One region of the Brevibacillus sp. FSL K6-0770 genome, then DNA from elsewhere that is predicted to be linked to it. Evidence: a T-box and tRNA genes for the amino acid it is inferred to sense, from the RefSeq annotation. Region 1 holds a T-box; the other holds one or more tRNA genes.
What was found. The T-box of region 1 lies ahead of NST23_RS09065 (valine--tRNA ligase). A T-box ahead of a tRNA ligase gene usually reads a tRNA of that ligase, here a tRNA-Val.
Positions count from the first base shown of each region.

Region 2: it encodes a tRNA-Val, which carries the amino acid that the T-box ahead of NST23_RS09065 (valine--tRNA ligase) is inferred to sense. The anticodon was not compared.

Region 1 covers NZ_JBBOBQ010000001.1:1,858,792-1,874,932, reverse strand. Annotated here, with positions in the region: gene murC (UDP-N-acetylmuramate--L-alanine ligase) at 1-35, opposite strand, end outside; gene NST23_RS09070 (bifunctional folylpolyglutamate synthase/dihydrofolate synthase) at 37-1,410, opposite strand; gene NST23_RS09065 (valine--tRNA ligase) at 1,454-4,126, opposite strand; T-box leader at 4,167-4,413, opposite strand; gene NST23_RS09060 (STAS domain-containing protein) at 4,447-4,797, opposite strand; gene NST23_RS09055 (ATP-binding protein) at 4,903-6,147, opposite strand; gene NST23_RS09050 (PP2C family protein-serine/threonine phosphatase) at 6,163-7,977, opposite strand; gene NST23_RS09045 (hypothetical protein) at 8,154-8,339, shown strand; gene NST23_RS09040 (hypothetical protein) at 8,380-9,375, opposite strand; gene NST23_RS09035 (phosphotransferase) at 9,362-10,360, opposite strand; gene NST23_RS09030 (LysM peptidoglycan-binding domain-containing protein) at 10,375-11,841, opposite strand; gene hemY (protoporphyrinogen oxidase) at 12,018-13,427, opposite strand; gene hemH (ferrochelatase) at 13,440-14,372, opposite strand; gene hemE (uroporphyrinogen decarboxylase) at 14,389-15,426, opposite strand; gene NST23_RS09010 (DUF4097 family beta strand repeat-containing protein) at 15,565-16,141, opposite strand, start outside.
Region 2 covers NZ_JBBOBQ010000001.1:3,845,108-3,861,248, forward strand. Annotated here, with positions in the region: gene NST23_RS18095 (pyridoxamine 5'-phosphate oxidase family protein) at 1-303, opposite strand, end outside; gene NST23_RS18100 (UvrD-helicase domain-containing protein) at 867-2,609, opposite strand; gene NST23_RS18105 (ATP-dependent nuclease) at 2,602-4,683, opposite strand; gene NST23_RS18110 (hypothetical protein) at 5,471-5,611, opposite strand; gene NST23_RS18115 (hypothetical protein) at 5,623-5,748, opposite strand; gene NST23_RS18120 (AraC family transcriptional regulator) at 5,883-7,862, shown strand; gene NST23_RS18125 (FecCD family ABC transporter permease) at 7,952-8,947, shown strand; gene NST23_RS18130 (FecCD family ABC transporter permease) at 8,944-9,948, shown strand; tRNA gene NST23_RS18135 (tRNA-Leu) at 10,114-10,197, opposite strand; tRNA gene NST23_RS18140 (tRNA-Val) at 10,207-10,282, opposite strand; tRNA gene NST23_RS18145 (tRNA-Glu) at 10,333-10,406, opposite strand; tRNA gene NST23_RS18150 (tRNA-Ser) at 10,411-10,503, opposite strand; gene NST23_RS18155 (phospholipase A2 family protein) at 10,668-10,952, shown strand; gene thiM (hydroxyethylthiazole kinase) at 11,475-12,287, opposite strand; gene NST23_RS18165 (hypothetical protein) at 12,277-12,795, opposite strand; gene NST23_RS18170 (RtcB family protein) at 13,021-14,457, opposite strand; gene NST23_RS18175 (helix-turn-helix transcriptional regulator) at 14,644-15,951, shown strand; gene NST23_RS18180 (WYL domain-containing protein) at 15,938-16,141, shown strand, end outside.

The DNA.
Region 1 (16,141 bases):
ATGCCCACAAAGTGGACGTGCCTAGCCTGATCCACCCTATTCACCTGCCTCTTCTACTGTAGTGGGAAAGAATGCGCGCACTTGGGCGATGAAGTAGAGCGAACCGCAGACGACCAGCCAGTCATCCGCTTTCGCTGATTGCTTCTCCCGCATCCAAGAAAGGAGAAACGTTTGCCAGTCCGGGACGGCTTCGAGGTTTTCCTCTGCCCATCCACCTTGCAAAAACGCCTCGCGCAGCGTGCTTGCATCTGCTGCACGCGGAAAGTCAAATTCCGTTACGTATAAGGATTGGATTCGCTCCTTGAGGGGAGCGAGTGCTTTCGCCATCTCGGATAGCGGTTTATCAGCCAAGCCGGAAAAGAGCAGGTGCAGACCCGCATCGTTCGGCAAAAGCCGCTCCAGACTTTTGACCAGCGCTTCCATTCCCTCCTGATTGTGCGCCCCGTCCAAGATCACAAGCGGTCTTGGCGAGACGACTTCTAGACGACCAGGCCAGCGTGTTTGTTGCAAGCCACGCGATATTTCTTCTTCTTCCAGCAAGAACGAAAAATAGTTGCGCAAGACATCAATGGTCATCAGAGCAATCGCTGCATTCGTCGTCTGGTGAATGCCGTTCATCGTCAAACGATAGATAGATTCATCGCGCCGATGGATGCTGCCGTAGCGGAAACGCTGCTGTCCCAGCTCTTCTTCTACCTGTTCGGCAAAAAAATGCTCGTGCAGGCTGTACAGCGTGCTTCGCGTCTCGCGAGCCCGCTCCTTGAACACAGCGAGAATTTCCTCTCGTGTCTCGCCAGTGATAACAGGCACGCCCGGCTTGATGATGCCAGCTTTTTCACGGGCGATGTCCTGCAGCGTATCGCCCAAAACTTGTGTATGATCCATGCCGATATTCGTGATGACAGAAACGAGCGGCAGGACGACATTGGTCGAATCGAGCCGACCCCCAAGCCCTGTTTCCCATACGACGACAGCTGGTCTCGCCACTCTCGAAAAATAGAGAATGGCGATCAGCGTAATGACTTCAAATTCGGTAGGCGAGCCAAAATCCGTCTCCTGCTCGCAGCGCTCGCTCAAGACTTTCACTTCATTCACCAGCGAGAGCAGATCAGCCTCGCTGATCATGCTCCCGTTGTAGCGAATGCGCTCGCGGAAATCTAGCAAATACGGCGAAGTGAACGTCCCGACACTGTAACCCGCCTCCATCAGCATTTGCGTCAGGAATGCGCATGTCGAGCCTTTTCCGTTGGTGCCTGCCACATGAATAAACGGGATTCTCCGTTCCGGATGACCCAGTTGCTCAAGTACCCACTGCATTCTCTCAAGCCCCGGCCGCTGGCCGAAGCGAAGCAGTCCATGCAGCCAGTCGAGCGCTTCTTTGTATTCAACAAATGATGCTTCTGCATGCATACTACAATGCTCCATTCTCAAAAATATGCGTTGGTACGGCGGATCATTCGCCTTTCAGTTCGGCAAGTCGCGCAATGACCTTATCGCGCTTCTCCATGTAGTCGGCCATCTTCGCCTTTTCCTCTTCCACTACTTTTTCCGGCGCTTTCGCCATGAAGCCAGCGTTGTTCAGCTTTTTCTCGATTCGCTCCACTTCACCGTTCAAGGTAGCCACCTCTTTGTCGAGACGCTTCAGCTCCTGCTCGATGTCAATCAGCCCAGCCAGCGGCAAGAACAGCTCTGCTCCTGTCACAACCGCAGACATTGCCTTCTCCGGCGTCGCCAGGTCCTGACTGATCGTCAATGTCTCCGGGTTGCAGAAACGCGCGATATACTCCTCGCCGCGAGCCAGACGCTCTGCCGAGATCGCATCGCTCGGCTTGATCATCAGCTCGATTTTCTTGGACATCGGCACGTTTACTTCCGCACGGATGTTGCGCACGCTGCGGATAATTTCCATCAGCAAGTTCATTTCGCCCTCTGCCTCAGCGAAAATCCACTGCTCATTGACCGCAGGCCAAGGAGCTACGGTAATGCTCTCGCCTTGGTGCGGCAACGCCTGCCAAATTTCCTCAGTGATGAATGGCATGAACGGGTGCAGCAGTTTGAGTGTTTGATCCAGCACGGTAACGAGTACCGATTGGGTCGTTTTCTTCGCTGCTTCGTCGTTTCCGTAGAGCGGCAGCTTCGCCATCTCGATGTACCAGTCGCACAGGTCATCCCAGATGAAGTTGTACAGCACGCGGCCCGCTTCGCCAAACTCAAATGCGTCGGACAGGCGCGTCACGTCAGCGATCGTCGCTTGCAGACGGGAGAGAATCCACTTGTCTGGCGTCGACAGCTCGCCGCTGAGATCAATATCGTCGTAAGTGAATCCGGTCAAGTTCATCAGGGCAAAACGCGAGGCGTTCCAAATCTTGTTCGCGAAGTTGCGGTTTGCCTCCACCTTTTCCCAGTAAAAGCGTTGGTCGTTCCCTGGCGAGTTTCCTGTTGCCAGTGTGAAACGCAGAGCGTCCGCGCCGTATTTTTCGATCACTTCCATCGGATCGACACCGTTTCCGAGCGACTTGGACATTTTGCGGCCTTCGGAGTCGCGGATAATGCCGTGAATCAGCACGGATTCAAACGGACTTTTTCCGGTAAATTCAAGACCGGAGAACATCATGCGCGCTACCCAGAAGAAAATGATGTCATATCCGGTAACCAGTACATTGGTCGGGTAGAAATACTTCATGTCCTCGGATTCTTCCGGCCAGCCGAGCGTGGAGAACGGCCACAGACCAGACGAGAACCACGTATCGAGAACGTCGTTGTCTTGCTCCAGCTTGTGGCTGTGGCAGCTCGGACATTCGCTTACATCGTCACGAGATACGACGGTTTCCCCGCAATCTGCGCAATACCAGGCAGGAATGCGGTGACCCCACCAGAGCTGGCGGGAAATGCACCAGTCGCGAATGTTTTCGATCCAGCGCAAGTAGTTCGTTTTGAAGCGCTCCGGAACGAACTTGACGCTTTCTTCGCTGTTGGAGTTGGCAAGCGCCAGGTCAGCCAATGGCTGCATTTTTACAAACCACTGGGTAGACAGGTACGGTTCCACGACAGCATCGCTGCGCTCACTGTGACCTACCTGGTGAATGTGCTCCTCTACCTTGAACATTACGCCTTGCTCTGTCAAATCTTTAATGATTTGCTTGCGGCACGCAAAACGGTCCAGACCTTTGTAAATGCCTGCCTGTTCGTTCATCGTTCCGGTTTCGTCCATGACGACGATTTGCGGCAACTGATGGCGAAGTCCCAGTTCAAAGTCGTTCGGATCGTGCGCAGGCGTGATTTTTACCGCGCCGGAACCGAACTCGGGATCGACATACGTGTCTGCTACGATCGGGATTTCCCGGCCGACAATCGGCAAAATGACCATTTTTCCGATCAAATGCTTGTAGCGCTCGTCTTCCGGATGGACAGCGACTGCCGTATCACCGAGCATCGTTTCCGGACGAGTGGTCGCTACTTCGATGTAGCCAGTACCGTCAGCCAGCGGATAACGCATGTGGTGAAGCGCGCCTTTTACTTCTTTGTAAATAACTTCGATATCGGACAGAGCCGTACGGGCAGCCGGGTCCCAGTTGATGATGCGGTTGCCGCGGTAGATCAGCCCTTTTTCGTACAGGCGGACGAATACTTCGCGCACCGCTTTGGACAAGCCTTCATCCATCGTGAAACGCTCGCGGGAGTAATCCAGGGCAAGACCGAGCTTTTCCCACTGCTCGCGAATGTGCGAAGCGTAAATATGCTTCCATTCCCATACTTTTTCGATGAACTTGTCACGGCCGAGGTCGTGGCGGGAGATTCCTTCTTCGCGCAAAGTCGCTTCTACACGGGCTTGTGTGGCGATCCCTGCGTGGTCCATCCCTGGCAAGAACAGCGTGCTGTACCCTTGCATCCGTTTGGCGCGCGTGATGATATCTTGAAGCGTCGTATCAAGCGCGTGGCCCAAATGCAGCTTGCCTGTTACGTTCGGAGGCGGGATGACGATCGTGAACGGACGCTTCGCCGGGTCGCGTTCCGCCTTGAAAAACTGCTTTTCGATCCAGTACGGATACCATTTGCTCTCTGCTGCCTTCGGATCGTAGTTCTTCGGCAGCAATTGGTCGATGTCGGTTGTTGGCTGATTTGACATAGTTAGGTCCTCCTCTAGAAAAAATAAAAAAACCCTTCATCCAAAGGACGAAAGGATTTCATTTCGCGGTACCACCTTTGTTAACAGACGACAGGCAAAACTGCCCATCGCAAGTTCCCTCAAACAAGATAACGGCTGCGAACCGCTTTCGGCTAGACACATCGTGTTCACCAAAAACAACTCCCGGGCGACCTTCAGTCCATTGTCTCCTTAGAGAATCTTCCAGCAACTGATTCTCCTCTCTGTAAAAGGGCTCCTGACCTACTCTTCCCGATCATCATTGATACGATATGTAGTTGTGGGATCATTGCCTTTGCTTATTATATACAATCACGCTGTTTGGCGTCAAACCCGGTTTCGCCTACTTTTCCGACCGTAATGCCCAGCGCCTCGGTAAAGCCCAGTACACTTAAAATGTCCAAAATTTCTTCCCGGACATTGACAATCTCTACCTGTTTGCCAGAGGCAAGCAATTCTTTCGTTGTGAAATACAGACTGCCAATACCGGAAGAATCTACAAAGGATACACCATGAAAATCGACAGTCACGGAATGGTTTCGCCCTCCGTATTGCTGGAGCAGTTCACCCACTCGATCTCCCACCGCCATGTCCAGCTCTCCAGCGAAAAACAGCGTCGCCTGTCCGTTCGTCTCTGTTGCTCGGTAGTCCATGCTCAAACTCCTCTCAATAGGTATCGGTACACCTGATTCTTTTCTCTCTCTCATGTTACCCGGTTCACTCCACTTGCAAACATTTGGTATTTTCCCCAATGTTCATCAGCTTGGCAACGCACTCTCCAAAATAAGCTTGGTCCCTTGTGCTGTGCTGCTCAAATAAATACGATCGCAGTATTGCAGCATGACATGAAAGCCCGCACCGAGGGAATTTCGCGTCGAAAATCCTTGCTGCAGCGTCGCTCGCGGCAAGTCCTCCAGCAAAATCCCCTGCCCCTGGTCGTGAATGACAACCCGGCAAAGCCCCAGATCGTTTGCTATGTACAAAGTAATCGTTCCACCGCTTCCATGCTTGAGTGTATTCGAAGCCGCTTCGTTAACCGCCACCAAAAATTGCAGCAATCGGTTGGCAACAAGCCCCAACGGCTCAAGAGCACGCTTGAACGCTCGCCTGAGCAAAGCCAGATCGCCTGGCTCCTTGATGTCCATCGCCAGCGATTTCCGGCCCTCCCGCAGCAAAAAAAACAGCTCTTCGTCGCTTAGCAGCAGCAGCTTTCCGGCGGTAACCACCCCTAAAATATCGCGGTAAATCTCCCATTCGCGCCGCTTTCTCATCCGTTCTTCCGCGATAGCTGCCGTGACATCGATCAGGGCAATCCCACAGGTACGGTCCGGGAGATCGGAAACATACATCTCGAATACTTTTTTCCCGTCGCCGCTGACGATCTGCTCCCGCAGCGATTCGCCTGCACCACGAACAGCCGCTTCGTTGATCAGACGCTGCATCTGTGTCTCGACATCCGGATCTGCCCGACTCGATCCAAGCGGGCGGATGTTTCCGTCATCAAAAAGGTAGAGGAAGATCGATTCGATTTGCCGCAGGATCGACAGCTTTTGCAGCTCCTGTTTAATCAGCCGTCCTCGCTCGTCGTCGCGATCTTTCCAATTAGTTAATACGTCTGTAGGGTCCAATTCGCCACGCAAATGCCAGGTGTGAAATTCTTCCAGAAGCAATCGCTCCAGAACTTCTTCTTTGCGCAAAACCTTCTCGATATCAACGACATAGTAAGGAACACCGTTGATTCCCTGTAGCCCGCTGCCGATAATGCGAAAATCGAAAGCGAGCTCGACCTCCATGCGTCCATGCAATTGTTTGGACGGACTAAGCAGGCCGATAGCTGTCCGGCTGACTGCTATCAATTGCGCTTGACTTGTTTCCATTGTCGCAAGCTCCGTCACTTTTACCTTGCGCGGCGGCAACACTTTTTGGGCGGACCCGCCAGAACGGAGCTCCAGAAGACAGTTGCGACAAGAGGGATTGTCCGGACACTGTTCACACAGAATCACCGTTCATCCTCCTATTCACGGGCGCTTCAGCTCGGGTACTCCCAACAGTACAGGAGTTTCCTTTCCTCTATGTCCAGCAGAAGAGCCGGACTGAAACTGCAAAATCAAAACGGATATGTCATCGGTTTGCTGGCCTTGGCGCATCATCGCCCACAGGTACGATTCCACACGCTCAATCGTCTCTTCACTGCCCGGCTCGTGCTCGTCCAAAAGAACAGCAAGTTCTTCGAGCAAACCGTGAGAGCTTCGCAGCACATCTTTTCTTCCCGTATCCAATAATCCATCTGTGTATAGTAGTAGTATACCCTCTTCTTTCAAGGGTACTTCCTCAAGCTGATAGGTGCTATCCGCCAAAAGCCCTAGTCCTACGCCCCCGTTGCAGCGCAGAACCGCTTTTTTCGTCGCCGACAAATAGAGCGGCTGCGGATGGCCTGCCCTGGCAAGCAAAATTTTGTGCTGGACAGAGTCGTAGACGGCGACCAGCATGGTAATGTACGAGCGCGTTTTGGCCAAATCAGTATACAGCAGCTGATTCAACCGCTGCAAAATGTCGTCCGGCGACGCGTTGTTTTGCAGCACCGCCCTTACGGCAATGCGAATGCCTGTCGCCCAAATGCTCGCAGGCAGACCGTGCCCGGATACGTCCGCTACAATAAAACAAGTGTAGCGTTCATCAATCGGGACAAAATCAATGTAATCTCCGCCTACGTAAGTGACCGGAACAAAAACGGTTCTGGCGCGCAATCCGTCCACCCGCCATTCCTCTTTCGGAATCAGCATGGACTGGATTCTGCGAGCCAAGCCCATCTCCAGCTCAAGCTCTTTCAGCTCTGACGACTGGTGCTCATGCAGGCAGCGCAAGATCAATCCCCGCACGGTCACGAGCAGCAGCTGGAAAAACGATTGCTCCAGCTCTTTTGTTTCCATATCGTACTCGTTGCATACAGTCTGAGCCAACAGCCTGACATAGCGGGGTGTCTTGGCGGTGTCCCACTGCTCCGAGACGACAATCCGCTCCTCGACGAAGTGCGCAGCGCCATGGTCGTCGCGTCTGCCCCGCTCCATGTGAAAATAAACATCCCCGTGCTCGGACTCCCAACTGATGCCAATGTAAGCAAGTGTTTTGATTTGATGAAACCAGACATCTACAAGCTCAGTCGTTATGCGGTGAATGCTATCGTAATGGACGTCGCTCACGCTGATTTTGTTGCTCGCAATCAGCAATTCCTCGTAATTTTGCTTGAGTTCCTCAACGAGAGACAGCTGATTGTTCATCCACTCCGTATGGGCGAGCTGCTGGGTAAGCCTCGATTCCAGAGAGCTGACCGACGATAGCGTCTCCGACATGAGATGCTGGTTGTCCCTATTGTTTAAGTATGTCCGAACGCTCGTATAGCCAACAGCTATAGCCAATCCTACTTTAGCATAAAACGGCATTTCCGGCAGCGCAAGCAAGGAAGCAGTGATGACCAGAAGAATCACCTGCACGATGCCTGTGTGCTGCCTTGTGCTCATTTGCCAGTCCATTAAAAGCTGGGCACCCTTGATTTGCGTTTTCGCGCGCAGCGGTCTGTGCGTCAAAAGCAAAAAGAGCAAGGAAACGATGCCCGCCAGATAAGTCCCTGAACAAAACGGCACCCCTAGCCCGTGACCGATCCAGGCGAAAGCAAGAACGAGCAAACTGCCAAGTCCCCAGGCAATCAGTCCGATCCCTTGCAAAAAAGAAATGTCAAACCATCTATGCGGTTGCCGCTGCAAGCCGCACGATAAGAAAATCAAATACACACCTATACCTATCCCTGACAAGTAGAGTGCTATTTTCCAGATCATTCGCTCACCTTTACACGTTCGTCCTAGCCTTCCTGCCCTATACGTTCCCGTTTCCTCCCATTCTCAAACCCATATGTTCAAATATACGTAAACAAGAAAGAAATCTCGTTTTTTCGCTGCGGAAATCTAGGCACTGACCCAGCCCACCTCGCATATGCTGAAATGAGGTGATAACGATGATGAATTTTCGCTGGAAGTACAACCCTACCTACCTGCGAATCAAATATGGATGCAAGCAAGTGTTGATTCCCTTGATGATTTTTCAGTTCATCCGCACCGTCCTGTTTCCCACCTCGTTTGACGTGATCCTTCTCGGCCTGCTCGCCCTTTTGTACGTGGCGATCGTGCTGGAGTGGCTGTAAATGCAAAAAGCAACGCCCCACCTTTGTGAGACGTTGCTCGTCAAAAAGCTTGCTGGACCCAACGATGCAACCGCATCAGACGGTCCATATCTTTTTCCAGGCGCTTCACCGCGTACAGCTCACTCCAATCTTTGCGATTGTGGTAATAGACGTCGATGTCCCTCATGATTCGTTCCGGGTACGACAGGAACGCTGCCAACAGCTCGATTTCTTCCGGTCGCAAGGGAAAAATGGCTGCGTAGCGATGGTACAGCTGGGAGGCGCCTGCTTCATCCCCCGCCAGTTGAAAATACGTCCGGTAAAACAGGGTGAGGTCGCGCACAGGCGTGTCAAAGCTGGCTCGATCAAAATTGAGCAGCTTTCCCTTCCCCGAGCGATCCGGCACGATATGCGCGGGGTGCGGATAGCCGTGAATCAGCGACAGGCGAAAATGCGCGTGTGTCTCATGCCGTTCTTTCCAGTCGGTCAAAAGGTCGGTGGCTGTCTGGCTCATCTCTGTCACAAACGCTTTGTTTGCCAAAAAGACGAGGTCGAACGGAGAAGGATACTGCCGCCCTCCCGCCACTTCCGCCGCCTTTTCCATCTGGCCTTGCCAATACTGCCAGCGATTCAGCAGCGAGTCGATCAGCGGCTCTACCTGTCGCGGATCATCGAAGCGATAGTTTTGCGTCAGATGATGAAGCTCGGCCAGCCGCTCGATGGCTGGAGTTGCCCACGCCAGCGGCTGCTCTGTCCACTCCTCGCTCCCCGGCTGCCAGGGCGTCACATAGTACACCGCATCCCCCAGCACAATAAACGGGTCATCGAATTTCGTATACGTAAAAGGAACCGCTCCATCCCAGCCTCGCTGCTGCAGCTGGCGCAGCATGTCGCTTACGAAAACGAGCCGCTTGGCAGACACGTTCGCCCGCTTGCAGACGTAAGAGCCGTAGGGAGTCGTCGCCTTGAATACGTTTGGTTCTTTTAGAAGATCGATGCTCTGCGCGTACATATCGTACTCTTGAAACAACGGATAAACATCGTCATATCGGCTCATCTACTCCCTCCCTCCTCGTCTGCTCAGCCCGGTACGCAATGTGCTGAAGCAACTGGTCTACCGACTCTTGAATGCGCAGCGCCTGCTCGATCGCTTTTACCGATGCTTCTTCCCTGTTCGCAATCCGTCTGGTGTAGGCTTCCATGCTTTTGTACACTTCGCGAGGACGAGCCATAAAAGCGAGCATGACGGTGTAATCTCCGTAGGTGAGCGGCTTGACCTCCTCGTATCCGTCGAGAAAAGCGTCAATTTGCCCCAGATCTTTATGCGTCAAGTAATGATCCCGCAGAAAACTCGCCACGTCTCTTTGCTGAACGGACAAGGCTGGCCGGAAAAAGCCCCTCAGGTACAGCTCGCCTTTCACCATGCCCCAATTGTCCCGCAGCAGCTCCCGATGCGACACACTGACGGTTTCCGGCGTAATACTCGGATGAGTGAGCATGGCCGAAGAGCGCTCCATTCGCTGAAGCATCGGCTGCATCAACTCTGCTACCCATCTTTTTTCTCCCGGCTCGCGTCCGTGCTTGTTCCGAAACGCTTCTGCGAACGCCTTGGCCTTCGTCCATTTGGCATCTGCACCGATTTGCTCTTGCTTCAAGTAATCGATCCCCGACAAGATGGGACTTTCCTGCTGAGACAAGTGCATCATGCCAATGACTCGGCCACACCTGTAAGCCCATTCCGTCCCAGGCTCGCACGCTTCGATGTGCCGGGCGTGGTCGGTCATGGTGACGCCACGCTTGCCTACAACCAGAAACGGCTTGGTCTCTCGCGTACGTATGAACCTTTCCACTACGCGAAACCCCTGACGAGCCAATCGCTCGCGCCAGGCAAACGACCAGCGCATCACATCCACACGCGGCCAGACGTGGAGTTCCTTGGGGCCCCGGTTAGTCTCCAGTAAATAGCAGTCATCGAGCGGCGTGATTCGAATCACGCGCGCCCGATAATGCTGGCAAACTTCGGAGAGATCGATCTTATCCACGGTCCCCCACTCCTTTATTGCGGGATGTACAAAATTTGTCCCGCGACAACCTGTTCGGAAGCGAGCCTGTTCACTTCCACGATTTTGGACACTGGCAACGAATAGCGCTGGGAAATATGCTCCAGCGTCTCGTCACGCTGAATGATGCACATCTTCAACTGACTTGTGCTCTCTTCCTTGCGCCGCACGAACGAGGTGAGATTATGCATCGCCTCCATCGTCCCGGGACTCGCCCCCACTGAAGAGCCGTGGCGGGAGGTGCTGGACGAGGACTCCGCTTCGCTGGCTTGCGCTTCCTGTTTGGCGCGACTGGCTTGCGAAAAGATGGTGGTGATGTTGACATTGGCCTTCTCTTCGCGGGAAGCCTTGCCGGAAATGGCTACTTTCAGCTCTGTCTCTTCCACCACTTCTGGCTGCGCAATTACTGGCTCTGCTTCCTCTTCCTCGAGGTCGGCATGCACTTCTTGTACGGCATTCGCATCGTAGGCAGACTCGTCAGGCTCACTCGCTACCGGAGCGTAATCAATCTCGTTCTGTTCGTGGATGGCAAGCACAGGTTCATCCGCGTCATGCTGTTTTCTCTCCTGCTCGCGGGCCTGAACATCCTGATAGGCAAGCGCATCGTACGCAGGGGAGTCGTACTGAGCCTCAGCCTGACCGTGCGTTTCGTAAGCGGCAGGATCGGCCATCCACGCTTTTTGCGGCTCACTTTGCGCCACCTCCTGCACCTCGCCATAATGTTCCTGCACTTCCCCGTATTGCGACGGGATATCCTCAGGATCGCTGTAGGCAATCGCGGGAGCGTCGAAAACGGACGGCGATTCAGTCGAGTCATAAGAAGCTGGCAATGCCTGCCGTTCCAGTTCTGCTTCGAGCGCACTCAGCTTTTCCTCGATTTCGTCCAGAGAGGCAGGTGAAGCGTACTCCTGATACGATTCGTCCGTCGCATGGGCGTATTCCCAGGCTCTCGCTTCCTCTGCAGCCGGTTCCTGATCGGCTGACGCTGGCTGGGCAGCCTGTTGTTCGCCCAAAAGAATCCCCATGATTTTCAAATCTGCATCAATCAGCATTTGATGCGGAGATTCCAGCTTGTAATCAAAGCTGTCTACAATCGCGTAAATGTCGCCAATTTCCGCAATCCGGTCCAACGGAATCGTAATGTTCAACGGGATGCGATGGCCGATTTGCTCCTCCCAGCCGTACTGCACCTCTTCCGACGCTTCCTGACGAAACGGCGGAAAAGTTACTGCCTCAACCAGAGTTTCCGTTCCGCCGCTGTTCGCTTCTGCGGCCTCCCTGATCGGCTCGTATTTTCCTACCAATTGCAAGCAACCCGTGATCGAGACATACGAATCGTTTTCCAGAACCTCGACATCAGGCACCAGTTCCAGCTCTTGCAATTCGCCGATTCCGGCTCTATCGGATGAGAGGAAAATGGTCTCCTTGATGGCAAACGAAAGCAGCCCATCCTGTAACGCCATTCGTGCTCCTCCTTTTCGAAAACTTGGGCTCCGCCAAGCTTTTTTTTGGGCGATGCCTTTGATGCGCCAAGGTCGATACGAGTTGTACAGGCATCCGATCGACCGAGTGCAGGACATTTCCCTATACTATATGGACAGGACGAGCCGTTTAGCACCGAAAAAAGGAAAAACCGGGGTTAGCTCCCCGGTTGCACAGATGCGATCCATTCCAATATGGCTTTTTTTCCTTGGGCAATACAATCCGGCACACCTACACCGTCGTAGGATGCCCCTGCCACCATGACCCCCGGCAGGCTGGCTTTCAGCTTTTGTTTCACGTCCCGCACCCACGCCTGATGTCCGACTACATATGGAATCGCGTTTTGCAGACGGGTGACACTGTAAAACTCCGGCTCTTGACGGATGGTCATGATCTTGCGCAAATCGCGCAGCACAACTTCCAGAATCTCTTCGTCGGTCATCTGCATAAAGGCTTGCTCTGTCGCTCGCCCGACGAAGCTTCTCAAGAGCGCCTTGTTGTTCGGCACCATGTGCGGCCATTTCCGATGCGCCCACGTACACGCCGTAATCGTCGCACCGGAGTGGCGCGGCACGATGAAGCCTGTCCCTTCCATCCCCAGCTCGATCCCGCTCTCCGGAAAAGCCATGGCAATCGTCGCTACCATGTGCGGCTTGGCGTTCTCCAGTGCCGCAACATTGGCAAAAGGCCGCAGCAAAGGCTCCGAGACAGCGTGGGGTACGGTGAACAAAACGGCGTCCGTCTCAAGCAGCTGACCGTTTGTCAAAGCGAGCGCATACTTGCCGTCTGGCCGTTTTTCCAGCTTGGTGACCCCTGTGCCTTTCAGCAACACTTCACTAGGCAAGCTTTTTTCAATGCCTTCCACCAACGATTGCAATCCGTTCGCAAGCGTCAGGAAAATGCCTTTTGGCTTGCCAGGTGCTTTCGACTGCGGGCGCGAATGCTTCATCGCGAGAATCAGGCTGCGGTGCTGCTTTTCCATTTGCGCGAACTGCGGAAAGCTCGCCAGCAAGCTGAGGTGGTCGAGATCCCCGGAGTAGACGCCTGACAGAAGCGGAGAAATGAGGTTGTCGATCACTTCATCCCCCAGCCTGCGCCGGAAAAATTCGCCTACGGAAATATCCGCATCGCCTTTGGAGGCAGGCAAAATCAAGTCGGCTGCTGCGCGGATTTTGCCTGGCCACGAGATCAGGTCTGTCGTCACAAACGGCATCAGCTTGGTCGGCACCCCCATCACGGCGCCTTCCGGAATCGGCTGCAAGCGATTTTTGTGCCAAATGTAAGCCTGTCCGGTGCTGTTGCGCACCAGTTCATGCGCAAGCCCCAAATCGGCTGCCAGCTCGCCTGCGCTCGTTTTCCGCTCCAAAAACGAATCCGGTCCCAGCTCGATGACAAAGCCTTCGTGCCGCCACGTCTTGATCTTTCCGCCCAGGTGATCCTGCTGTTCGAGCAGCTGATAGGAAATCGGCAGCCCTTTTGCTTCGATCTCTTTTTGCAAGTAAAAAGCAGCGGTCAATCCGGTGATGCCGCCGCCAACAATCGTTACATGATAAGATTTCTCGCTCATGTGATCAATCCCCTAGTTCGCCAGCTTTTTCCCGATCGCATCAGCCAGACAGGAAATAAACGCAGGTCTGGCGTTAGGCATCGGAGGGCGATGGTAGTGAACACCCAGCTCTTCCGTTACTGCCTTGCATTCCATATCATTGTCAAACAACACTTCGAGGTGCTCGGCTACGAACCCGACCGGACAATAGACGAACGACTGGTAGCCGTGCTCTTTGTACAAGTCTCTCGTCAAATCTTGAACGTCTGGCCCAAGCCACGGCTCTGGCGTGTTGCCCGCACTCTGCCAGCCGATAGCATAGCGGGAAATTCCGGCCTGCTCGGCAATCAGCTTGGCTGTATCCTCCAGTTGCTGCGGATAAGGATCGCCAGACTTCAAGATTTTTTCAGGGAGACTGTGGGCAGAGAAGATGACGACGGCTTGTCCGCGTTCTTCTTCCGGCATCGAGGCAAACGTACCCGCAATCGCTTTCGCCCAGTATTCAATGAAGCCCGGTTCCAAATACCAGCTCTCGATGCTCTCGATTTTCGGGCCTTGGATCGATTCGGAATGCTCCTGCGCTCTGCCGTTGTACTCTTTTACGCTGTAGCTGGAGTAATGCGGAGCGAGAACCAGACTTACCGCCTCTTCAATACCGTCTCGCTTCATCTGCTCGACAGCATCCTCGATGAACGGGGCAATATGCTTCAACCCCAAGTATCCGACAAACTCCCGATCGGGATAACGCTTGTTCAGTTCCGCAGTCAGCGCTCGCACCTGCTCGTCCGTAATATCCGCAAAACGGTTCAGCCCATCTACCGCCTCATAGCGGGCTCTCAAGTCGTCAAGCAGTTCTTGCGGCGGTTTGCGGCCGCGGCGAATGTGCGTGTAGTATGGTTCGATTTGCTCAGGGCTGCGCGGCGTTCCATACGCCATCAGCAAAAGCCCTGTTTTTGGCTTCGACATTTCCAACCCCTCCTGGTCACACGTCCCGTTTGTAGCTATGAATGAACGCGGTCAATTTTTGCAGCGTTTCTACCTTGGCGTCAGGGAATACACCGTGCCCCAGATTGAAAATGAAACCTGGCTGTTTTGTACCTTCGTCGAGAATCTCTTTCGCTTTTGCTTCGAGCTTCTCCCAAGGAGCAAGCAGCAGCGTCGGGTCGAGGTTGCCCTGGAGCGTTTTGGTCACACCCATATTGCGCGCTGTCGTGATGGAAGTGCGCCAGTCCAGACCGACGACATCCACAGGCAAGCGGTTCCAATCCAGCAAAAGATGACCCGCACCGATTCCGAAGTAGATGGTCGGCACTCCTGTTTCTTTCAGCGCTTGAAAAATCCGGGTCATGACAGGCGTTATGTACTCGCGATAATCTTCGTCGTTCAACGCGCCTACCCATGAGTCAAACACTTGAACCGCTTGCGCCCCGGCCTTGATTTGCGCCTTCAGGTACGTGATCGTCAAGTCGCCGAGCTTCTCCATCAGCGCCTGCCAAGCTGCTGGTTCCGTGTACATGAAAGCTTTGGTCTTGTGGTAATGCTTGGAAGGGCCGCCCTCGATCATGTAGCTGGCAAGGGTGAACGGCGCTCCCGCAAAACCGATCAGCGGAACAGACAACTGCTCGCGCAACAGCTTGATCGATTCCAAAATATACGGCACGTGCGTTTCCGGCTCCAGGTCGAGCAGGCGCTGCACATCCGCCAATGACTCAATCGGATTGGCAATCACCGGGCCAATTCCCGACTCGATGTTCACGTCGACACCAATCGGTTTTAGCGGGGTCATGATGTCCGCGAACAAAATGGCGGCATCTACGCCCAACTGGTCTACAGGCAGGCGTGTCACTTCTGCGCACACTTCCGGTATGTAATTCATCTCAAAAAAGGTATACTTCGCGCGAATTGCGCGGTATTCGGGCTGGTATCGTCCCGCCTGGCGCATGTACCAGACAGGGACATGCTCTGTCGCCTCCCCGCGGCATGCTTTCAAAAACGTATCGTTAAATGGTTTTGAAGTCATGAATAATCCTCTCTTTGCACAATAATCTGTCCCATCAATATGATACCACTGGGCATTCGACAAGTAATGACTCTTTTGTGTCAAAATCTTTTCGTTTCGCGCTTTCCAATCCTATCCACCATTGTTGCCAAACTTCTTCTATTGAATGCGGATATCTCCCGTAGAAGTCTTGACATACACCTTCGGCCCCGCTGTTCCGAGCGTTCCTTTCATGTAATACCTGTCTTTTTCCTCGTAGGACATCCCTTGCCAGCCAGCCTCGATCGTTCCCGTATCTGTGGAAAGTTCCAGTTGCGCCTTTTCCGGCTGCTTTTCCACTTCCATCCGCACATCGCCCGTATCGGTCCGGATTGTCGTATTTTGCGTCAACTCAGGCAAAATCAGCTTGTCGATGTCTCCTGTGGCCGTGTCGATCGTTACAGCGGCGCGGATTCCGGCAAGCTGCATATCCCCCGTGTCGGTCTGTATGTCCAGCCGCTCACCCGCGAAGCCGTTCAACTCCAAATCACCCGTGTGAGACGCGATGTCGGCTTTTCTCGCAGTCAACGCCCCGCTGGTGATATTGCCTGTGTCGGTTTTCAAGCGAATGCTCTCATACTGCTTTTCCGGCAACGTCACTTCCAGCTTCAAGTCGTCGTTGCCTATATAGAAAAGGCTCACGCGCAGCTTTTCCTGAACGTACACCACAAGCGTCCCGTCCGGCCTTACTTCGCTC
Region 2 (16,141 bases), 2.0 Mb from region 1:
GCCAAAAACGATGACACTCATATACGCTGTGTCCGTCTTGGCTGGCACCGGATCGGTAATCGTTCCGTATTCCTCGCAAACCGTAAAACAGACCTCCGCATTCGCGCTCATCACCTGATTGCGTCTCCCGCCAGTGGCTCCATGGAAGTAAAGCTTCCCATTTGTCCAAACAAAATTGAGCGGAACCACATACGGCAACTGTCCGTCGACCATGCCAAGATGCCCGATTCGCGCTTGCTGCAAAAATGCCTCAATCTTGCTCTTGTCCAACACTTCTCTTACCTTGTAACGCACTCCATCCATTTTCTTCACTCCTCATGAATTGAATTGATGTATGATGTAGGCAAGTTTAGCAAGTATTGGAGTGAAGAGAAACGTCCATATGCGTTGAGTTTGAGCAATCCATAATACACATTGATCATTAATTCACTAAATCAATTAGATTTATATAATGGAAATATGAAAAATGTGTTTATACCAAACACATAAAAAAACAAAAAACTCCTGAGTTTCCTTATAAGGAAACCCAAGAGCTTGTTCATCACTGGACTTGAATCTCCACAATGTTACCACTACTAGAATCTGAACGTTCTACACCATCATAACATGAGCGGGACTCATTTAAATTTGCCTCCGTTAAAATTCTTGTAAAATCAAGGTTTATGATCTTTTTTATTCATTTCGAGACCTAGACAATTATTCAAAAAGAGACAATAATCCAAGCGAATTGAGCTATTTGTGAGAATTTATACGAACTGAACCTGCTCTCTATTAATTTAATTGTAAGAGGCAATACACGATACATAGCCGAGATGATGGACGTGCTGGTGTTGTGACAACTGCAATGAATCTAGTTTGTTGATTCTTTAGATTGCGTGAATATTTTTCTGCTCCATCCAATTAGTCAGAACAGATAATGCGTCCTCAGAAAGTTCTTGTGTGAACAGTATTGCCAGTCGTTTCATTGGTCGAGAAATGGCAACATAGAATAGATTTCTATTCCTCTCATAAAAATCCACTTTATTGTTAGGTATAGTTTCTGGAGCCTTTGAAAGTTCAAGAAACTGGTTGAAATTATATAGATCCCATCCACGCCCAATAACTACAAGTACATTCTCAAATTCAGCCCCTTTTACTCCATGCTTTGTTGAAAACGGGGTCTTTTCCTTAATGTAATGAGTTAAAGCAATGACTTCACGGTAAGGTATGCTCCTTAACATTCCAAGACGTTCCATTGACTCATTCTGCTCATTTGAGCTATTTAATTTATATTCATTATATTTTTGTTCTCTCTCCTCCACCTTCCCTGATAAACGTGGTCGTTTAACATTTGTAATATAAGCTAATACTTCGCCAATTGTCCCATTGAGCCGTAATTGAATCAGAGTCTCCATGTCATTAACCCATTTTGTTTTATCACTAAGTGAGGTTATATTTGGTGTACGTCTATCGAGTACTTCAAACATTGTTCCATACTGCTTACTCTCAAAAGCAGAACATAACGGTTCTAGAGTATTCACAAAAAAATCAATGTGTGGGTCTTCCTGCCTTACATAATCATCATTTCTTCCTTGAAATACCTTCGCAATACCAGAATACCCTTGTTCATTGGCCAAAAGATTGTTAGTCAGCATAAGTATTTTAGTTTTTTCAGGTTCGAACCCCCATCCTTCTTTCATTAAGATGTCTCTTGTCATCTCAAGCTTTTCGTGAGCAATGTCTGCAGGCAAATCGCCTTTCCATGGCCTCTTAGTCAATCTTTCACCCGACCACTCATTAGTGTGAAATACCCTCACTGCACCATTTGATTGAGGATCTTTCACAGCTTGTTTTAAATCTGGTCTCACAAGGTTCAATACATTAACGATAGCTTTTTCGGAACGAAAATTAGCTTGTTTATATATATAGTGCAAGTTCTCATTCTTAATTGCACCACATCCATCGCTATAAATTTTTTGCCAACCATCACCGTAAAATCCGATTAAACATCTCGACTCTTTATTGTCTACGAAATGATTAAGGATAGCCTCTGTAAAATCTTTATTTGTGTCTTGGTACTCATCGATAAATAGTATAGGGTATCGCGAACTTAGTATATTTCTAAACTTATTGTTTTTCATTAATAATGCTGTAAGTAAAATGACATCATTGTGCCCTAGTGAAATTTTTTCACTTTCTACTTGTGGATAACCAAAATCGTACTCAATTTTTCTAGGATTTCTCACGCTATCGTTCTCAAAGCGTTCAATCCATTTTGGTAAATTACAAAGTTCATGCCATAGTTGTGACTGAAAATCCTTAATCAAAGACCAACAAAATGCATGAATCGTCGATGCTAAAACTGCTGGATGTCCATCCACTCTATTTTTAATTTCATCGCATGCAACATTCGTATATGTAATACATGCAATTTGCTGACTTCTTTGGAGTAAAACGTTTCCTTGCTTATTAACTATATATTTAAGAGCTTGAATTAAAGAGTACGTTTTACCTGCACCAGCACCTGCCTCAAGTAAAAATGACTTATTCTGATCCAAACATCTATAAATTTCTGCAATAGCTCTTTCTGCAGCTTCTTCTGCTGGATTTTTATTACCAACCTCAATCATGAGATTCCTCCTTTGCAACAGCAACTTCAGCCATATTGAATGGAATAGGAATATTCGAGGGTACATCCGTATCGTCAATTTTGTTAGCCCCTAGCCATAATAAACCTTCCTTTATATATCTTGGAATGTTCCATTCTGTCTTCTCTAAAGCATATTCTAATGCAAACTGTACCTTTTTCACCTTTCGAGCGATATCCCATGCTTGATTTTCAGCTTGATCTACGTGGGTTTCATTGATTCCAAATAACTGTAAATTAGCCAGAATAAATGCTTCCTCGAAACTACGCCCACAAGGCATATCGTCTTGTTCAAATTCCGGTACTTGATATGCAATTCTGTAAACCCCGCTAATTTTTTCTTTGACGGTTTTCTTAATAAGTTCGTTTGGTGTTATTTCAGGTGCCTGAAACCATGTCTTTATGCAAGCATTGCTTGTCCTGTTCCCTGCCGATACTTTGCAAGCACTATTATTTTGGGTGCTATCAACTGTGTCTAAATCAGTAATGATTAAGGTTTTAAGCTCTAGGAAGTCCAATAATTTAAAAAAGTTATGTGCGTAGGCTCCTCCTACTTCCATTACAGTTATATATTGACTACCAAGATTAATCTCTCCGTTATCTTTATCTAGTTTCTCGATCATTTTTGGAAGAAGCAATCTTTCCGTAGAACCTTCTATCAAAATTGCCTTATCTGCAAACAGTAAATCGCATCGTGTCAAGGTCATATATTGTTGTAAGAATGCTACTTCATTACCTAAAGTGCCTGCTACACCTGCTTTAAAATCCTTAACTTTCGTAGTATAAAAATCGCTTGTATTATGGTTATTTGTCGTCATAAAATAGCGCATGGACGAGAATTCTGCTTTATTCGCCATGTGAGACGAATGGGTCGTGACTACAAACTGCACAGGCCATGGTTCCCCATTATTGTATTGCTTAGAAAAAATCGAGGATAATTCGTTGAGTTTTGAAATGAACACTTCTTGCATTTGCGGATGAAGATGCGCTTCTGGCTCTTCAATAAATATCAGATGTACCATTGGTCTTGGTTTTTTTGCAATAAACTCTTTGTAAAATTCCAGCATTCTCAACAAAATAAAGATTAAATTTCTAGCGCCAAGACCATTATAAGATTCGGGCAAGTGTACACCATTGAGACCTGAATAACGTATCTTAGTATAGTTCTTCAATAATGTATCTATATTAAGAAGCGTTTCAGTGATCAAGTTAGGATCACGCAATCCAGGATAACCGAACAACGAAATTGCAGGTAGTAAATTCTTTAGTTGATTATTAAAATCAATGTCAAGTTCTCCTTGAATTTTTTGAATTGTTATATTTATGTTTTCAGTCACTTTTCGGTCATCTAAACTTGCCGATTCTGACTTTGCCGAGTTAAAAAGTCCTTCAAGAATTTTACCAAGTACATCCTTTTCTTTGTTCGTCATATCTCCTAATTCTCTTTGTGCATTAACAAAACTACCTCGTACTAAATCCTGTATCTTTTTCCAATCCAACTTTTTTTGATTGGTAACGTCATTAGGATCTACTGCCATAAGAAACATTTTGTAAAATCGAGGCACTCTTTCTTTTATAACTCTGAAAAAAATTCGTTTCTGTTCTGATTCCGAAAGTGTGGAGTCAATCCTAATATCATCAAAAAAGGCAGTCATCTTTCCTTCTTCTAGCTGATAACACATCTTTATATGCGCCACAGTACAATTAGGGTTTAAATCAATAATAAAATCGCTAAGCACGCCATAGCTCGAATCATTCTTATAATCAACACTAATTTCCATTTCGATACTAGGAAGTGTCTTTCGAGCGCGCTCCTCATCTTTATGATTCTGCTGTAAAATGTTATACGCTTCCCAAAACTGAATATGCTTGCTCATTGTAAAGTCTTCTAATTTAAAATTCGGCGAACTTTCGGTTGATATTCTACGAAAAAGTTCAGCAAATGATGTCTTACCACTATTATTACGACCAACTATGACTGTCGCCTTCTCATCAAGAGAAATTTCAATATCTTCAAGCAGCCGAAAATTCTTAATATGAATTTTTTCTATATGCATGGCATTAACAGCCCCTTCCGTTCATTTAGTTGCCCGCAATATCCGAAATACTATTCAACTTATATAAGCATCTTTTACAAAGTGATCTGGCGGCGCTCTCTGTTCCCCCTGCAGTGCAATGTGCACCATCACCACTAACAGAGGATTCCAACTTGTATTTGTTTAATGTGGTAGTAGCAATTTAAATATTTCTTAAGTATTGTTCTAGATTATCCTTTCCTTTCACCGAAATCGCCTCAAAGAGTTTCATTCCACCAAAAGGACTTTAGACCCACTTGAAAGGTCCCTATCTAGAGTACATCTCCCTTTCAATCAAACTTCTATACCATTTCATATTTAGACGAAACCCAGAAAATACCTGCACATCCAGTTATAAAAATAACTTGATCAAATGTCTTATTTCTCACTTCCCAATCAGACTTTATACCCAAATGGCACAACTATAGCGTTTTATTATGCTCACCTCTCCATGTAAAACCCAATAAAATTCCATGTATCAAAACGGTTGCCAAACTCTACATTTTTATTTTTGGCAGGAGTTCGATCTCCTGTTTGATAGCGTAAAAGGCTGCTGCGCTAAATCGCCTCACTAACAAGCCAGGATAGCCAGGCGACTTATCATCTAGCAAAGGACGATAACGCTCATCTAACACCAAAAGCGGCTTGACACGATAAAGGCGATTGTCCCCCTCTCTGCCAAGCCGCGGTTACAAACAAAACAGCGGGCACTGCTTGCTTTTTCTTCTATCTGACAATCAGGATTTATTTTCCAAAAGACAGGCAAAAATTACTTCCGAGCAACCGGCAGTTCCAACAGTGCGTTTACAAAAGTATCGTACAAGCATTCCCCAATCACTTCCAGCGAAATCGGCGAATAGTAGCCTTCCGATTTTGGATTCTCTCGGTTGAAAAACTCTTTTTCAACCATGGCCGGAGCTTTCATCCCCAGATCTTCATAGATGATTCCTCGCGTTTTGTCTCATACTGTGCGATAAATTCCTTCGCTTGCTCAGGCATTCCGAATACTTCCCCGAACAAAGTCATCCGCTCTTCCAACGTAGACATTTCATTGACGGTCCCTATCTTTTTTCTCCTTTTATAAGAATAGTCGTTGTAATTGAGAATTATTATCAAATATAATGAGTAGCAACGAGCATTATGGACTTGAGCTTGGAGTTGGAAGGGGCTAGGCGAAACGAATGAAACTGGACGATCATCTGTTGCTATGGAATCAGGCTTCCGTCAAAGTGATGGATATACGGCATAGAAGCATGGAAAGCGGCGAAGAGCTGCTCGCCTATCGGCTGCCAGCCAACGCTTTTTTGTATGCGACCCGCGGAAGCGCGCAAGTAAGGCTCGACGGAGTGCCGTACGATGCGCAGCGGTTTCATCTTTTTCACGGGGGCAAGGGCGTTTGCCTCGATATTGCCGCCAAGCAATCATTCGAATATTACATGATTTTGTACAAGGCATCGGCCTCCCTTCCTAGCCGCAAAGAATTGATGCGGCAAGCGGAGCTGGACGATCCGTTTCGCATGCAGTACGGATTTGCGCCGCAATATCCGGTTTTTTTGCTCGATATCGCCGAGCGAATGGCGAAGGAATGGATCGCAGCTGGTCTTATCGACAAATTGCATGTGAAGTCGTTATTTTATCAATTCGTCTACGAAGTCATGCGACAGCTCGACCAGCAAGGAATCGAGCCGATCAAGCCGGACCCGGTCACCCAGGCGGTGCTGTTCATGAACCAGCATTACGCCCGGCCGATTACGCTCGAATCGCTTGTGGAGATGCTCGACTGCAATCCGCGCCAATTTTTGCGCTGGTTCAAGCGACGCTACGAGACGAGCCCGATCGATTACTTAATCCAGCTTCGCATGACGAAAGCGAAAGAACTGCTACTTGGGACAGATTGCACGCTTAAAGAAATTGCCGAAAGCGTCGGTTACCCGGACAGCTACTATTTCAGCCGCCAGTTCAAAAAAAACGAGGGCGTTTCGCCGACCGCTTTTAAAGAAAAGGCGCTGAAACAGGAGCAACGTCTAAAAAATCCATCCTTCCTGTCCACATCTCCCATTGTTGCGCGAGAGCTTCAACGGTATAGTGTTCATGTAATTGATAATCGTTATCAACATGAGAGAGAGGGACATTTATCGATGCGCAGAAGGACCAGAACATCTTTAGCCGTTACACTGCTCTTTTGCTTCGCTTTGCTGCTAAGCGCATGCTCCGGAGGTACGACAAATCCGGGTACGGGGGCCAGCGGGACGGCAGGACAACAGCAAAATACAGAGGCGACAGCCCCGGCGTCCCAGACTTCGTCGGATAAAGAAGCGCCCCGCGTCATCAAGCACGCAATGGGCGAAACGACAGTGAACGGCACGCCGAAGAGAGTCGTCATTTTGACAAACGAAGGTACGGAAGCGCTGCTTGCTGTAGGCGTGAAGCCGATCGGCGCCGTCCAATCGTGGGTCGGCTCGCCGTGGTACAACCATATCAAGGACGAGATGCAAGACGTCACGGTCGTCGGCGACGAGTTGCAGCCGAATATCGAGATGATCGCAAGCTTGAAGCCGGATCTCATTATCGGAAACAAAGTCCGGCAGGAGAAAATATACGAGCAGTTGAACCAGATTGCGCCGACCATATTCGCGGCTGACCTGGCTGGCGACTGGCAAATCAATTTCAAGCTGTACATGGAAGCGATCAACAAGAAGGACGAAGGCGAAAAAGCGATGGCGGACTTCAACAAGCGCGTTGCCGACGTGAAGGCGAAGCTGGGCAGCAAAGCGGCAACAAAAGTGTCGGTCGTCCGCTTCTCCGCGTCGCAGGTGCGGATTTACCAGAAGCAGACATTCTCCGGGGTGCTGCTCGATCAACTCGGCATCGCTCGCCCGCCCGCTCAGGACAAAGATTCGTTTATCGAAGTGATGACGAAGGAAACGATCCCGAGCATGGACGGAGATGTCATGTTTTACTTCGTGTCGGAGCAAGCCGGGAAAAACGATGCGGCGAAGGTTGTGGAGGAATGGAAAAACGACCCGCTGTTCAAAAACTTGAACGTTGCCAAAGCGAACAAGGTGATCCAGGTAGACGAGGCGATCTGGAACTCGGCAGGCGGCTACAAGGCGGCGAACTTGCTGCTCGATGAGCTGGCCGCTTATTTCGAAGTGAAGTAACATAAACGCTGGCTGGCGTCGGCTTGAAGCTGACGCCGGTTTTTTTCTTGTTCAGAACACGAAAAGAGGTGAAGGACAATGGGATAGTGATGCAAAGTCGCAAGCGGAAATGGATCGGGCTTGCCGTCGGGTGTGCGATCCTTCTGCTCGGGATGCTGGCCAGCGTCCTGTTCGGGCTGCAACAATTCGGCCTTCGCGACATCTGGCTCGCCTATACACAGTTTGACGGCTCCAACGAGCATCTGATCGTGACGACTACGCGTGTTCCCCGGGCGCTGATCGCCGCCGCCGTCGGAGCGAGCTTGGCCGTTGCCGGAGCGATCATGCAGGTGCTGACGAAAAACCCGATAGCCTCGCCTTCTCTGCTCGGGATCAATTCCGGTGCCGTTCTGTTTATCGTTATCGGACTTGCCTTAACCGGATCGTCCCTGCCGATGAGCAGCATGATCTGGATCGCGCTCGGCGGAGCGGCGATAACTTCCTTGTTCGTATACACGCTGAGCATGCAGGGGGGCGGCGGTTTCGAGCCGATCAAGCTGACGCTGGCCGGGGCGGCTGTTGCTGCCTTCGCGTCCTCGGTCACCTCAGGGATTATGCTCATTCACAAGCATTCGCTGGAAACGGCGCTGCTCTGGATGATCGGCTCTGTATCGGGTCGAGAGCTGGGCCATCTGCTGTTCGTCCTGCCGTACTTGTGCGTCGGCTGGCTCCTCGCAATGCTGATCGCAGGCTCCCTCAATGTGCTGGCGCTAGGCGACGACAACGCCAAGTCGCTCGGTCAGCGGCTGACACTGATCCGGGCCGCCTCCGCGCTCGCAGTCGTCCTTCTGGCTGGCAGCTCCGTAGCGGCGGCGGGACCGATCGCCTTCGTCGGACTCATCGTGCCGCATCTGTGCCGATACGCGGTAGGCAGCGATCACCGCTGGCTGCTTCCTTACAGCGCCTTGACCGGAGCGATTTTGCTGGTAGCGGCTGACCTCGCCTCGCGCTTCGTCCTTATGCCGAAAGAAGTCCCGGTCGGCGTGGCGACGGCGCTGATCGGCGTTCCGTTCCTGATCTTCGTGGCGAGAAGGAGGAAGTCATGAAGAGACGTCCGACATGGAAAAATGCGACGATCGTAAGCTCGCTTGCCGTTGCGGCTTTGATCCTCGCCGTCTTCTGTCTGTCGCTCGGCAGTGTGTCCATTCCGATTCGGGACGTGGTCCTGTCGCTTGTCGGCATGAACGGCGAAGGAAGCGATCTGATTATTACACAGTTTCGTTTGCCACGCATCGTAGCGGCGCTCCTGATCGGCGCGGCATTGGCTGTTTCCGGCAGCCTGCTGCAAGGAGTGATCCGCAATCCGCTCGCTTCTCCGGACCTGCTCGGCGTTACGGGCGGCGCTTCGGTAGCGGTGGTCGCTTTTATGACCGCCTTTACCAGCTACAGTATTCATTACGTGCCGATCATCGCGATCGCAGGGGCATTCGCCGCTGCTTCGGTCAACTACTCGTTCGCCTGGAAAAAGGGAGTCACTCCGTCCCGGCTCGTGCTAATCGGTATCGGCATCTCGACGGCGATGAGCGCCTTGACGATGTTTTTGTTGCTGAGCGGTCCCGCCTATCTCGCCGCCCAGGTGCTGAACTGGATGACGGGCAGCTTGTATGGGACGAACTGGAGCTATATCAAGGCCATCTGGCCGTGGATCGTCGCTTTGATCCCGCTGTCGCTCTTGTATGCCAAAGAGCTGGACATTCAGGCGCTCGGCGAAGAAACAGCGATCGGTCTCGGCAGCAGACTTCAGATGAGCCGAATGGTCGCGATGCTACTCAGCGTCGCCCTCGCCGGGGTAGCGGTCGGCATCGCCGGAACGATCTCCTTCATCGGCCTGCTTGCCCCGCATATGGCGAGAAAGCTCGTCGGCAATCGCTACGGAATCGTCATCCCGACGGCAGCGCTCATCGGCGCAATCGTGCTGCTGCTTGCCGATCTGGCGGGACGAATGCTGTTTTTGCCGCTCGATATTCCTGCGGGCGTATTTACCGCCGGAGTGGGCGCTCCGTTTTTCCTGTATCTCTTGTTCAGGCGCAAACGGCCAGGGTCATAATCGGCAGAAGCGAAAAGGAGTCGGAGGCTGACCCCCGGCTCCTTTTTCTGTATGGATGGGATTTTTGTTTTGCAAGGCCAAATGCTTGTGCATGATTTGGAAATAGCAAAAAGGCTCCTGCTCTGCCAGAAACAGCAGAACAAGAACCTTTCATTGATAAAGCGATGCGGTCGAGAGGACTTGAACCTCCACGGTGTTGCCACCACTAGAACCTGAATCTAGCGCGTCTGCCAATTCCGCCACGACCGCGTATGAAAATGGTGGAGGCTGACGGGATCGAACCGCCGACCCTCTGCTTGTAAGGCAGATGCTCTCCCAGCTGAGCTAAGCCTCCACAATACCCCGACTTTTGCCGGGGCCCCAACAAGTTGTTGGGCTTCTAAGTGACCCGTAGGGGATTCGAACCCCTGTATGACAGCGTGAAAGGCTGCTGTGTTAAACCGCTTCACCAACGGGCCAAGATGGCGGATGGAGTGGGATTTGAACCCACGAGACGGGTCGACCCCGCCTACACGATTTCCAATCGTGCTCCTTCGGCCGCTCGGACATCCATCCATCTGTATCACTTGCCGAGCTGTACAGCTCAGGCAAGAATTAATCTATCATATCTAGCAAACGATTACAAGATATATTTTAAAATTTGTGGGAATTGCCTAAAGCAAGTTTCTCCCTCCGCCAATATGCTACCAGTAATCATCTATGTTGCGGAGTGATGACAGGTGGGCAGAAGACGACGGCGGGCAAGACGTATCCCTTGTTTGTACGGAAATTGGTGCGGGCCAGGCTGCTCTGGACCAGGCGCACCTATCGACGATATCGACCGTTGCTGCAAAAAACATGACTACTGCTACCAGAAGCGCGGCTACTTTTCGTGCAGCTGCGATCAGGAGCTGCTGCGCTGTTTGCAGGACAAGATCGATATGAGCACGGAAAAAGGCAGGATGGCTGCGATGATTTCCGCCTATTTTTCCCGATCGAAGTGTATTCCTGACGACATGAAGTAGCCTTTTTACGAATTGTCATTCTTATCATTCTTTATACAAAAAACGGTAACTACTTGGACATAATTCCGCCATATTTCCCGTGATTTTCCTTGGCTTTTTTTGGTACTCTATTGAATGTCCAAGGAGGTTACACGCCGTGGAAGTACACATATGCACCGACGCCCGTGCTGCACTGTCGCTTAAAAGAGAAGTGATCTGCCATGGGATTTCCTGCTTTTACGTCCGCAAGTTTGAAAATGATCAAGTAGAATTTGTATTCCTAGCGCTCTCGGAGCACCAAAAGAAGCTCTTATGCTATACGCTGCGAAATTACAGCTACGCCCTAACTTATCTAGCCTAATCATAGCCATACAGTCGCGATCATTTTCGTCCCCTGGAAAACAGGGGATTTTTTCATGCCCAAAAAGCACATGCCCAAGCGATGAGACGGGAAGAAGCTGCTCTTCCCGCCCCACCCAAGGCAACTTGCTGCCAAAATCCGGCTTCTCGGCTTCCGAACAGCGACGAGTCTGCTTTCGGTTCTTACAGCTTATGCTGTTCGATCTTGCCCAGCCGATGGATATCGTCGGCCGATACGGAGGACAGCGCATCCAAAAACTGAATCTGGAAGCTGCCCGGACCGTCTGCCGCCGATTTTTCCGCTGCTTTTTGCGCAGCCACACCGTATGCGACGAGCGCAGCAGCCCCAGCCGCCAACGTGTTTTCGGCAACAGCGGCAAAAGCCCCCATGACGGAAGTCAACAGGCAGCCTGTTCCCGTCACTTTGGTCAAGATCGGATGGCCGTTGTCGATGGCGTACACCGTACTGCCATCTGAAATGACATCCACCTTGCCCGTGATCGCCACTACCGTCTCCAGCTTCTCGGCAGCTGCTTTGGCAAGCGAAGCGACATCTCCGCCTGCCTCGCCTGCGTCCACGCCTTTAATCTCCCACGATTCCCCGATGACGTTGGCAATCTCCGCCGCATTTCCGCGAACCAGGGCGATATCTAGCTCGCGCACGATTTTTTGTGCCGTTTCGGTTCGATACGGGGTTGCTCCTGCGCCTACCGGATCGAACAAGACCGGAACGTGGTGCTGATTGGCCGATTTGCCCGCAATCAGCATCGCCTTTACTTCCCGCTCGCTCAAGGTGCCCATGTTCAGGACGAGTGATCCCGCGATTTTCGCCATGTCCGCCACTTCTTGCTTCGCATAGGCCATGACGGGAGATGCTCCGAGCGCGAGCAAGCCATTGGCTGTAAAGTTGGTCACGACAACGTTGGTGATGTTGTGCACAAGCGGATTGCGCTCCCGTACTTTTTCAAGCAGTTCACTGATCGCTTCAAGCTTCACGTTCGCCTTCCCTCTCTTTCCTATCTACAGAGCGGGGAACCATCTTGAACACTTCCACGATTTTCCCCAGCTCCGGATGATCCTGTCTTACTCCTATGATGATATAGGAATGATGCAAGACAGGCAATTCAGGCGAGCTGGCAACCACCTTCCAGAGCGTGTCCGTATCGTCCCGCACCTTTGCCAAAAAAGAAATGCGCCCCGCCCGCTGCTGCAAAATTTCAAAGTCCTCCAGCGTACCGCAAATCTTCAAACGTTCATCCGGATGCGCGATCCGGTTTTCCTCTACCCATTTTTCCTTCAATTCCTCGACTTTGAGCGATTTCCACCGATCAAGAAACTCCCAATCTTTGGAATGCGGGAAAATATGCTTCGTCTCTTCCAGGAAGGTGTTGTATTCTCCATGCAACTGATCGACGTATTCGTCCACATCTTCCGAGATGACGCGGATGGAATCCTCCCCGCAAGTGCGGATGTGATGGGCCAGAAACTTGAAGGACTCGATCATGTCAAAGTTCCCCCACCCCCAAGGCTGTTCGCCGAAAACTCCCCCCCGGGTTCGGCACTTTTGGCAGGTGAAGTAATAGTATGTAGCCATATTTGTTCCCCTATCTCCCCTATAATGTCTCCTTTTTGATATCGGTTGCACAAGCCATGCAATTTATGTTACATTCGAACCTATTTTGGAAAAATCAAAAGATGGCCCCCGCGCGACACCGGGAACCACCTCTTCTTATACCCCTTTGATTGCGATCAGCGGCTTGCATTTGGCTACGACAGACGCCAATTTTGCCCCGACGACGGAATCGATAATTTGATCCACGTCTTTGTAAGCTTGCGGGCATTCATCCAAAATCGCTGCGAGCGAGCGGTGATTGACCATGATTTCGTCATCCTGGCCCACCCGCAAGGCGCGCTCGAACTGATCAATCGTCACGATTTCTTTCGTAGCCTTGCGGGAGCGCACGCGTCCTGCGCCATGGCAGATCGAGTAAAAGTTTTTCGCTCCGCTGTCTGCCCCTACCATAATGTAGGAAGATGTTCCCATCGAGCCTGGGATCAGCGCCGGATGCCCGGTCTTTTTGTACGCCTTCGGATTTTGGAAGTGGCCTGCCGGAAGCGCCTTGGTCGCCCCTTTGCGGTGGATCAGCATCGGCGTGTTGCGGTGATACTCCTGAAGGGCGTAGTTGTGCATCAAATCATACAGCACCGGGGTCGAAAAATCTTTTCCCAGCACATCCTGAAAAGCCCGTTCCACGGAGTAGCCGATCAGATGGCGGTTCGTAACGGCGTAGTTCAACGCCGAGTACATCAGGTTCAAGTATCTTTGCCCTTCCGCCGTCTCGATTGGCGCGTAAACCAGATTCGGCTCCGGGTTCTCGATCCCCCATTTGAACATCGCTTCCTTGAAGCTTTTCGTGTAATCTCTTCCCAGCGTCGCTCCCCAGGCGCGGGAGCCGGAGTGGATCATGATCACGACTTGCCCGTCGAACAAGCCCCATTCTGTGGCGATCTCCCGGTTTTCTTCCGCGATTTCGATCGCCTGGATTTCAATGAAGTGATTTCCTCCCCCCAATGTTCCGAGCTGACCCCACGCCCGCTGCCACGACTTGGCCGGAATGTGTGCCAACGCCGCATGATCGAAGGCAAATGTATGCTTTTCCACGTGTGTAAGCGATCGGCTCACTTCTCCCGGCTCGCCTGTCGGCTTCGCCAAATAAGCAGCCGGCAGTCCGTTCAGTCCATGCTTTACGACTTCCTCGATCGAAATGTCTGTAAAGTCCGTTTGTCCGCGCTCAGAGGTCGGCACGTACGCTTCTATCGCCTCGATCAGCTTCCGCTTCAAATTTTTGTCCTGCAAGTCGTCCCGGTGCAGCGGCGTCATATGCACACGCATGCCGCAGCCGATATCCGAACCGACAATCGACGGTGACACAAATCCGTCGTGCATATTCCAGACCGCAGTCGTCCCAATGCATGTTCCAATTCCGACATGGGCATCCGGCGTGTAAGAAAAATACACATTGCGCGGGATGCGCAGATTGTGCTCTGCCATCTCGTATACGCGTTCCCCAAAGCTGGCAAACACTTCATCGTTGGCAAACACATGCACGGAGCCAGAGCCGAGCTGAACCTCCCGATGGTGCTGTCCGTGGTTTATCGTCTTCATAATCGTGTTCTCCTCTCTTCCTTCCAGCGGGCAAGCTTTGCGTGCCCTTCCTTCTCTCTGTCGTTATCTTCGCTCATTTTTGCATGGATGAACATGGCAAAAGTATTACGACTTGACTTTGGCTCTTGCTCTTTCGTAATATGAGGACTAATTTGGAAAAAATGGCACGGATAAGGATGAATGTAAATGGCTAGAGAAGGCTTTGACAAAGAAATGCAGCTGCTCAGGCTGATGTTTTTGACCGCAGGCGCCTACAATCGGCAACAGTTGGCGCAAAGACTGGGCATCTCCGTACACACGCTGGATAAAACGGTGAAAAAGCTCAAGGAAATCCAGTCCACGATCTACCAGTACGTGACGGATGAGGAGAAGAAAGGTTACTACACACAGTTGCGCTACAACCACTTCGCTGTCACCGACAATTTCCTGATGTTTCTCTATCACGCCAAATCGTTGAAAGAGTCGGAAGTGGAGCGGCTTTCCCGCCTCTTGGAGCAACTCAGCCAACAGCCGTGCTCTACAAAAGAGCTGCTGGATTGTTTTCTCTCCACGCCAACTGGCGAAGTTCCGGATGAAAAAACATTGCGGCAAGATTTGAAATACTTGGAAGAACTCGGCGTCATCCAAAAAAGCGGGGAAGCCCGTCCGTTCGTCTATTCCTTCGCGCAAGACCTGTGGAACTGCCTGACAGAAGACGAGCTATTGGACTTGCACGACTTCATCGACATCATGGCAAACACGCAACTGCCTGCTGTGCCCGGCTACTTTTTGCGCCACAAGACACAACGCTTCCTGGACAGACGCCTGCAACGCGAGGATTGGCAAGCCTTTTTGTTCAAATATCACTTCGTTTCCCGCATTCTTGACGAGCAGCAGGCGCTGATTCTCGCCGCTGCGATCACCAAGCAGCAAATGGTTGAATTTTGCTATTTCACGCCCAAGCGCAGCAAATTTTACGATTCGCAAAATACGAATCCGGCCTTCCAGCGCGATTCGTCAGGAAAGCCGCAAAACGTGTACCCGTTGCGGGTCATTTTTGACCATCAGTACGGGCGCTGGTATTTGCTCGCGCAGGAAAGCGAAAATGGCCCGCTGAAAAAATACCGCGTGGAAGGAATGACCCAGCTCGCTCTCGGCAAACAAGCCCATCCTGACGCTTTTGCCCGCATGCGGGAGCGCGTAGACAAGCAAATCCAGACGAGTTGGCTCATCGACACAGGAGATCCCGTGACGATCAGGCTGCGCTTCTTCCACCCCAAGCACACGCCGCATTCTTTCATCAAGGAAAGAGTCGAGGCGCAAGGTCAGTGGGGCAGCATCACGGAAGAAACCAGGGACAACTTCGTGTACGAGATCACAGTCAACGGCACGCAGGAGATCACGCCCTGGATTCGCAGCTTCGGTTCCAGTTGCGAAGTGCTTGCACCAGCTTTTTTGCGCAGGCAGTTTCAAAAAGAATGGGAGGAGCTGCTCGCTTACTATGAATCTGTTTGATAAAATACACAACTACCAGCTTGTTGCGCGGCTGGACGAAGCGGGCCTGTATCCGGTGACGTCGCACGAGAAAGCGTGGCTTGCCATGATGCTTGCCCACCCGGCCGCCGCCCACTTTTTTGCAGCCGATACTTTGCAAAAGCTCCAGCAACTGACCGCCACGCACGAACGATCGGCCGATCAAGCATCG